One region of the Nonomuraea sp. NPDC005983 genome, then DNA from elsewhere that is predicted to be linked to it. Evidence: riboswitches for the same ligand, from Rfam matches in the RefSeq annotation. Region 1 holds a riboswitch; the other holds the start of a gene.
The links. Region 1 has a riboswitch for S-adenosylmethionine ahead of ABZ297_RS03830 (aminotransferase class V-fold PLP-dependent enzyme). Riboswitches for the same ligand answer to the same signal wherever they lie in the genome.
Positions count from the first base shown of each region.

Region 2: another riboswitch for S-adenosylmethionine. It lies ahead of thrC (threonine synthase); the one in region 1 lies ahead of ABZ297_RS03830 (aminotransferase class V-fold PLP-dependent enzyme).

Region 1 is NZ_JBEXUP010000004.1:108,166-112,571, forward strand. Features, by position in the region: gene ABZ297_RS03815 (SAM-dependent methyltransferase) at 1-875, shown strand, start outside; gene ABZ297_RS03820 (cytochrome P450) at 859-2,052, opposite strand; gene ABZ297_RS03825 (hypothetical protein) at 2,052-2,237, opposite strand; SAM riboswitch class IV at 2,359-2,474, shown strand; gene ABZ297_RS03830 (aminotransferase class V-fold PLP-dependent enzyme) at 2,577-3,827, shown strand; gene ABZ297_RS03835 (DoxX family protein) at 3,877-4,406, opposite strand, start outside.
Region 2 is NZ_JBEXUP010000111.1:4,670-9,075, forward strand. Features, by position in the region: gene ABZ297_RS34780 (trehalose-6-phosphate synthase) at 1-1,121, opposite strand, end outside; gene ABZ297_RS34785 (RNA polymerase sigma factor) at 1,153-1,707, shown strand; SAM riboswitch class I at 1,787-1,927, shown strand; gene thrC (threonine synthase) at 1,941-3,173, shown strand; gene ABZ297_RS34795 (MoaD/ThiS family protein) at 3,199-3,474, shown strand; gene ABZ297_RS34800 (cold-shock protein) at 3,704-3,904, shown strand; gene groL (chaperonin GroEL) at 4,200-4,406, shown strand, end outside.

The DNA.
Region 1 (4,406 bases):
GCACCTCGGTCAGCGCCTCGGCCGCGTTCGCCGAGGCCGTGCTGGCCCTGCTGCTGGAGGTCGACGCCGACCTCGGCTCGCCGCCCCGGCTCGACCTCGTCGACATCGGAGCGGGTGAGGGCGTCCTGGTCGGCCGCGTCCTCGACGCCGCGGAGCCCGCGCTGCGCGAGCGGCTGTGCATCACCGCCGTCGAGCTCTCCACCAGGCCCGACGGCCTGGCCGAGCCGATCGCCTGGCGGGCGACGATCCCCTCGGGCATCACCGGGCTGGCGATCGCCAACGAGTGGCTCGACAACGTCCCGCTGGACGTGGTCGAGCAGACCGCCGACGGACCCCGGCTCGTCCTGATCGACACGGAGACGGGCGAGGAACGGCTCGGTGACCCGCCGCCTCCCGCCGACCTCGCCTGGCTCGAGCGGTGGTGGCGGCTGTCGCGAGTGGGCGCGCGGGCCGAGATCGGCCGCCCCCGCGACGCGGCCTGGGCCTCCGTCCTGGGACGGCTCAGGAAGGGCCGCGCAGTGGCCGTCGATTATGCACACCCTGTGGATAACCGTCCGCCTTGCGGCACTCTCACCGGATACCGCGACGGTTCGGTCGTCGCGCCCATCCCCGACGGTACCTGCGATATCACCGCACATGTCGCGCTCGACGCATGCGCGGCGGCCGGCGAACTGGCCGGCGCGATATCCACAACCTTGTCCACACAGCGCGACGCGCTGCGGGCGCTGGGCATCACCGGCACCCGTCCGCCGATCGACCTGGCCCGCACCGATCCGCGCGGCTATCTCCGGGCCCTGGCCCGAGCCTCGGAGGAGGCCGAGCTGATCGACCCGCTGGGCCTGGGCGGCTTCGGCTGGCTCAGCCAGCGACGCTGAGGTCCAGCGACCGCAGGCCCCGGATGACGTAGCCCGGCTTCCACTCGGGCTCGCTGACGAGCTCCAGCTTGGACGTCCGGTCCAGCAGCGCGCCGAACGACTCCATCAGCTCGATCCTGGCCAGCGGCGCGCCCAGGCAGAAGTGGATGCCCGCGCCGAAGGAGATGTGCGGGTTGTCCGCGCGGCCCACGTCGAGCCGTTCCGGGTCGTCGAACACCTCGGGGTCGTGGTTGGCCGAGCCGAACAGCAGCGCCACCTCGACCCCGCGCGGGATGCGGACCCCGTGGATCTCGATGTCCTCCAGCACCCAGCGCTCGAACAGCTGCAGCGGGGTGTCCCAGCGCATCAGCTCCTCGATGGCCGTGGGCAGCAGCGAGCGGTCCTCGCGCAGCCTGGCCAGCTCGCCCGGGTTGCGCAGCAGGGCCCGCCAGCCGTTGCCCGTGACGTTCACGGTGGCCTCGTGGCCGGCGTTGAGCAGCAGGACGCAGGTGCCGGCCAGCTCGTCCTCGGTCAGCTCGTCGATCTGTGCGAGCGCGCTGATCAGGTCGTCGCCGGGGGCGGCCTTCCTGGAGCGCGCCAGGTCCTTGAGGTAGTCGGCGAACTCCGACGCCGCCCTGACGGCCGCGTGCTGGGCCTGCAGGCTCGGGTTGAGCTCGTACATCCCGCACATATCCGCCGACCAGGGGCGCAACAGGTGCCTGTCCTGCTCGGGAATGCCGAGCATCTCGGCGATCACCGTCACGGGGAGCGGCTCGGCCACCTCGGCGATGAGGTCGCCGCCGCCCTTCTCCACGAACGCGCCGACCAGGCCCTCGGCGATGGCCCGGACCCGGGGGCGGAGCGACTCGACCATGCGCGGGGTGAACGCCTTGGAGACCAGCCGGCGCAGCCTGGTGTGCACCGGCGGCTCGACGTCCAGCATGCCCGCTCTGGAGATCCGCCAGAACGGCTCCTGGAACTCCGGCTCCGGCTGCCTGCCGAACTCCTCGTGAGTGGCCACCTCCAGGTAGGAGCGGCCCAGCCGGCGGTCCCTGAGCAGGGCGTTGACGTCGGCATGGCGGGAGACGAGCCACTGACCCGTCGGCTCGAAGAAGCTGACGGGCGCGTCACGCCTCAGCTCGGAGTAGACACCGTAGGGGAAAGCGACGAAATCCGGATTCCAAGGATCGAAGCGCACTATTTCATCTTAGAAGCGACCTCTTCGTGCTTGGCGTGCTTGTTGCGTACTCGAATGTTGAGCGGCAGGTCGCGTCCCGAGATGCCGAACACCTCGAGCAGCGGCGGCTTCAGCCGCACCACCCACGACAGCCCGAGCAGCAGGAGCAGGCGGCAGAACCCGATCCAGATCTGAGGGTCGATCACCCAGTCTCACATCTGCCTTCCGCCGTACCGTGGCGGATCGTTCTGGGTCCAACGACCCGACGGCTGGAGAAGTTCGCGACTTGCGATCGTGGGCCGGGTGTCGGTTATAGTTCCCGACGTAGGTCATGAGTGCCAGCGCACAGCCCCGGCTTGCTGGCCGGCAACCCTCGCGTCCGCGGCGGGGTGCCCCGGGTGAAGACCTGGTCCGCCACGGGGTGTGGCGGGCAAGCGCGGGCTCCGTGGCTGCTCCAGGGGTCCGATGACCCCAGGAGGTTTGCTGTGTCCACGCTGACGATCTTCAACTCCGCGACGGTCCCCGCCGCTCGCGAGGACCGTCCCATCCATGACCGGCGTCCCCTGCCCGCCGTACTCGGCGCGGACCTGGAAGTACCGGTCAAGGGCGGCAAGCTCGTCGGCTACGCCAACCTCGACTACGCGGCGAGCGCCCCCTGTCTCGAGCCGGTCAGCGCCGCCGTCACCGCCGCGCTCCCGGCCTACTCCAGCGTGCACCGCGGCGCGGGGTACGCCTCCCAGCTCACCACCGCCCGCTACGAGCAGGCCCGGCACACCGTCAGGGCCTTCGTCGGCGCCCGTCCCGACGACGCGGTGATCTTCACCCGCAACACCACCGACGCCACCAACCTGCTGGCCGGCTGCCTCCCCGCCGACACCACCGTGGTCGTCTTCGACACCGAGCACCACGCGTCGCTGCTGCCCTGGGCCCGCGCGGTACGCCTTGCGCCGCCCCCCTTCCCCGGTGAGGCCGTCCGCATCGCCGACGAGGCGCTGGCCGGCATCGACGGGCCCAAGCTGCTGGTCGTCACCGCCGCGTCCAACGTGACCGGCGAGCTCTGGCCGATCGCCGCCCTCGCCCACATCGCGCACCGCCACGGCGCCCGCATCCTGGTCGACGCGGCCCAGCTCGTCCCCCACCGGCAGCTCAATCTGACGGCGCTCGCCCTCGACTACGTGGCCTTCTCCGGGCACAAGCTGTACGCGCCGTTCGGCGCGGGCGTCCTCGTCGGCAGGCGCGACTGGCTCTCGGTCGGCGAACCGTACCTGAAGGGCGGCGGCGCGGTCCGCTCAGTCGGCGCGGCCGACGCCGCCGACCAGGGCACCGACTGGCACGACGACCCGGAGCCACGCCACGAGGCGGGCACCCCCAACGTTCTCGGCGCGATCGCGATCGCCGCCGCCTGCGACGCGCTGACCGCCACCGGCTGGACCGCGCTGGTGCGCGAGGAGGAGCGGCTGATCGCGCGGCTCCGCGCCGGGCTGGCCGCCATCGACGGCGTGCGCGAGCTGTCACTGTGGGGCCCTGACCACCCGCGGGTCGGCATCGTCTCGTTCGTCGTCGACGGGTACTCGGCCCGCGAGGTCGCCGAGGCGCTGTCGGGCGAGCACGGGATCGGGGTGCGCGACGGCAAGTTCTGCGCGCACCCGTTCGTCCGGCACCTGCTCGGGACGGCCGACGGCGGCTGCGAGGACGGCACCGCCTCGGCCGTGCGGGCCTCCATCGGCCTCGGCACGACGGAGGAGCACGTCGACCGCCTGATCGGCGCGCTCCGCGACCTCACCACCCGGCGCTAGCCCTCCACCAGGCCGGCGACGGCGCGGCTCAGGTGGCGGTCGGCTCTCGTCAGCGGTTCGGCGGGCGCCCCTTTCCCGGCTCGTCGGAGATCAGCGAGTCGATCTCCGGGATGTCGTCGTCGGTCAACTTGCCCGAGCTGGGTGCGGTGCCCTGCCGGGGAATCGAGGTCGGCCTGGTCTGGTGCGCCGACTCCCCAGCCCCGCTCTCTCCGCGGCGGGGCTCGCCAGTGCCGGACTCCCCAGGGCGGGCCTCACCTGCGTGGGGCTCGCCGGTGCCCGTCGGGGCGGGCACGGTCGGCGCGTGCGCGGCCAGGTCCGCCTCGGCGGCGCGGCGCTCGGCACGCCGTCTGTACATCCTGTTGAGGATGCCGTCGACGCCGACCCGGCCTCCGCCCAGCGCGAGGAGCGGCACCAGCGCGGCCGCCGACGCGCCTGCGAGCTCCCACCCGCCGGTCTCGATGAAGATCCCGTGACCGGCGTGCACGAAGAGGTACGCGCCGATCATCTCGATGAGCAGCAGCAGCGCCGACAGCCGCACCAGCAGGCCGATGATCAGGAAGGCGCCGCCGACAGTCTCCA
Region 2 (4,406 bases), on a different contig from region 1:
CGGTAGGCGGCCAGCGAGCGCGGGTAGTCGTCGTTGACGTTGAGGATCAGCGGGTTCCAGTCTTCGGTGGCGTACTCGTCCTCGATCTCCTGCGCGCAGCGCTGCACCGACGCGGTGTACTCGCGGTACTCGGGCAGGTCGTGCCTGCTGGGGTAGGCGAAGGCGAGGTGGATGACGCGTCCGTGCCACTCGGGATGGGCGGCAAGGAACTCGCGGTAGGCGAGCAGGCCGCGCACGATGTTCTTGGACAGCTCCGTGCGGTCGATGCGGACGATCAGCTTGCGGTCGCCGACCTCGTCCCTGAGCGCGGCCATGTGCGACTCGACGTCCGGCTCGCAGGCCCGCGCCCACAGCGCCTCGCCGTCGACGCCGAGCGCGTGCACGCCGACGCGGGTGGTCCGGCCCCCGTGGGCGACGGTACGGCCGGCGCGGTCGACCTGCGCGCCCAGCAGCCGCTCGCAGCAGTCCATGAACGCGGCGGCCCAGCGCTCGGTGAGGAAGCCCGCGTGGTCGGCGGCCAGGATGCCCTCCAGGACCTCGCGGGCGACCGCGTCGGGGAGCAGCGAGAAGTACTCGGGCGGCGCCCACGGGGTGTGGCTGAAGTGCGCGATGCGCAGGTCGGGGCGCTCGGCGCGGAGCATCGCCGGGGTCAGCGTCAGGTGGTAGTCCTGGACCATCACGCGGGCGCCGTGGCCGGCCTCCTCGGCGAGCGCGAGCGCGAAAGCGCGGTTGTAGTCGCGGTAGGACTCCCACTCGCGCTGGAACCTGGAGCCGAAAATCGGCGCGTTGGGGATGTCGTAGAGCAGGTGGTTGACGAACCAGAGCGTCGAGTTGGCCACCGCGTTGTAGGCGCGGTGGAACGTGGCCGGGGGGATGTCGAGCATCCGCAACGCGCCGGTGTCGTAGCCCGCCTGGTCGAGCCGGCCGCTGGGCGACTGACGAACGGCGCTGCGATCACCGTCGGACAGTGCCGCGCAGACCCAGAGCACGCCGTAGTCCTTGGCGACCCCTGAGAGCCCCGACACCAGGCCGCCACCACCGCGTTTCATGGTCAGCACGCCGTCGTCAGAGACGGTGAACGAGACCGGCCCTCTGTTCGAAGCCACCAGCACGCTGTTCATTTCAGTTGCCTCCGACCTTAGGATCCCAGCTATGGCGCTTGATGAGCTAACCGAGGAACTTGCCCGCTCCGCCGCTGCGGGAGATCATCGCGCGCTCGGCGAGCTCCTGAAGCGGATCGAACCGGACGTGCTGCGACACTGCGCTCGTATCCTGCCCTACCACCAGGATGCTGAGGAGGCCTCCCAGGACACCCTGCTCGCCGTCGCGCGGAACATCGGCCGGTTCGAGGGGCGTGCCAGGTTCAGCACCTGGCTGCACATCGTGACCGCCAACTGCGCGCGCACCACGTACCGGTCGCTGAAGCGCAGGGCGGCGGAGCAGAGCTCCGACGAGCTGCCCCTGCAGAAGCCGGACGTGCGGCGGGTTAGCGTGATCGCCGGGTCGCGGCTCGACCTGCTCGACGCGATGGAGGCGCTGGAGGCCGACAAGCCCGACCTCGCGCAGGCGCTCGTGCTGCGCGACATCGTGCAGCTCGACTACAACGAGGTCGCCGAGCAGCTCAAGATCCCGCTCGGCACCGCCAAATCGCGTATCCACCAGGCGCGCAAGTATGTCCAGGGCGTGCTCGGCGAGGAGTATCGATGAGATCTACTGTCTCGCATTCTGAGACAGCTGGCCGGGATGCGGGCGTGGCCAGGTAGCATCCCTTTCGACAACTGAATATTGCTCATCCAGAGGGGTGGAGGGACCGGCCCTGCGAAGCCCCGGCAACCCTCCCGGTTCAAGGCTCGCGACCCGCGAGGCCGACCGGGACAGGGTGCCAATTCCGGTCTGCGGTCAGGGTGGCCGCAGGCGAAGATGAGGGAAGGCCTCGCTTCATGTCGCTTGACTTTGGTCCTGCTGTCGCTCTCTCCTGCCGCGAGTGCGGCACCCGCTACGACCTTGGTCCCAGCTTCGCCTGTCTGGAGTGTTTCGGGCCGCTTGAGGCGGCCTACTCCTTCGGTGAGGTGACCCGGGCGCAGATCGAGTCCGGGCCCGCGAACATCTGGCGCTACCGTTCGCTGCTCCCCGTCCCCGTCGACGTCGCGTCCAAGCCGAACATGAACCCCGGCTGGACGAAGCTGGTCAAGGCCGGCAACCTCGGGCGGGCGCTGGGCATCAAGTCCCTGTACGTCAAGGACGACTCGGGCAACCCCACCCACTCCTTCAAGGACCGGGTCGTCGCGATCGCCGTCGAGGCGGCGCGCAACTTCGGCTTCCACACCCTCTCCTGCTCCTCCACCGGCAACCTGGCGGGCGCGGTCACGGCCGCCGCGGCCCGGGCCGGGCTCGACGCCTGCGTGTTCATCCCCGCCGACCTGGAGCAGGCCAAGATCGCCATGGCCCGGGTGTTCGGCGGCAAGCTGGTCGGCATCCAGGGCACCTACGACGAGGTCAACCGGTTCTGCTCCGAGCTGATCGGCGACCCGCTGGGCGACAAGTGGGGCTTCGTCAACGTCAACCTGCGGCCGTACTACGCCGAGGGCTCCAAGACGCTGGCGTACGAGATCGCCGAGCAGCTCGGCTGGCGGCTGCCCGAGCAGATCGTCATCCCGATCGCCTCGGGCTCCCAGCTCACGAAGATCGACAAGGGCTTCAAGGAGCTGGTGGCGCTGGGCCTGGTGGAGGACACCCCCTACAAGGTCTTCGGGGCCCAGGCGCTCGGCTGCTCGCCGGTCTCGGCCGCGTTCAAGGCGGGCCACGACGTGGTGCAGCCGGTCAAGCCCGACACCATCGCCAAGTCGCTGGCCATCGGCAACCCCGCCGACGGGCCGTACGTGCTCGACATCGCCCGCCGAACCGGAGGGGCGGTGGAGGACGTCACCGACGCCGAGATCGTCGCCGCGATCAAGCTGCTGGCCTCGACCGAGGGCATCTTCGCCGAGACCGCCGGCGGGGTCACCGTGGGCGTGCTGAAGAAGCTCGTCGAGGCCGGGCAGCTCGACCCGGAGGCCGAGACCGTGGTGCTGAACACCGGCGACGGGCTCAAGACGCTCGACGCCGTGGCCGCCGACGCCACACCCACCGCCGTGATCCGGCCCTCTCTCGACGCGTTCCGCGCGGCTGTCTGACAACCAGGAAAGGCGAGTTAAACCCATGAGCGTTTCTGTGCGGATTCCCACCATCCTGCGCACCTACACCGGTGGTAACGCGGAAGTGAGTGGCGAGGGCGCGACTCTTCGTGACGTCCTTGCCAAGCTCGACTCCGACTACCCCGGCATCGGAGCGCGAATTCTGGATGATTCGGGCAAGATTCGTCGTTTTGTCAACGTTTACGTTGGCGAAGAGGACGTCCGTTTTGTCGAAGGGCTCGACACACCGGCACCTGAAGGCGCACAGATCTCTATCATCCCAGCAGTCGCCGGCGGCTGACCGTCCAGGTGGAGAAGGGCGCCCCTCGGGGCGCCTTCTTCATTTCTCGTTCAATTCAACGAGCCCTCCTCTGGACGAAATATGCGGTTCGTAGATTGACTCTGTTGCCAAACGCCGTGCCACAGGTATGGTCGAGGGCGATCGTCTGGCTGATTTAGCGATAAGTCATGCGATTACGGGTCGCGTATGGAATGGGCGCGATCTGCGAGCCCAGTAAGAGGAGTCAGAAGTGGCGCAGGGCACCGTCAAGTGGTTCAACGCGGACAAGGGCTACGGCTTCATCGCGGTAGACGGTGGTAAGGATGTATTCGTCCATTACTCAGCGATCATGATGGACGGGTACCGCTCTCTCGAACAGGGACAGCGTGTCGAGTTCGAGATCACGCAGGGCCAGAAGGGGCCGCAGGCGGAGTCCGTCCGCTCGGTCTGAAGCGCTGGTACGCAGTGGCCGGCCCGCACGGCAGCGCAGTTCGTGCGGTCTCGCCATCCCCTCTGGGTACGGCGGGCCATGTGGCCCGCCGTACCGACTGACCTGGGCGGCAGTGGTGTTCGCTTGCACTCGGCGGGGTAGAGTGCTAAACAGTTCGTTGGCACTCTCTTCCGCAGAGTGCCAACAACGGGATCGAGGCGATGGGGCCTGCCGAACGGAGTTGCGGGCCCATATGCCGTCGCGGGCGTCGGCTCGGTCCACAACAAGCCACCCTGCATCTGGGAGGTCTAGCCTTATGGCAGCCAAGATGATCGCGTTTGACGAGGACGCCCGGCGCGGTCTCGAGCGCGGTATGAACCAGCTCGCTGACGCCGTCAAGGTGACCCTCGGCCCCAAGGGCCGCAACGTCGTGCTGGAGAAGAAGTGGGGCGCTCCCACGATCACCAACGACGGTGTCTCCATCGCCAAGGAGATCGAGCTCGAGGACCCTTGGGAGAAGATC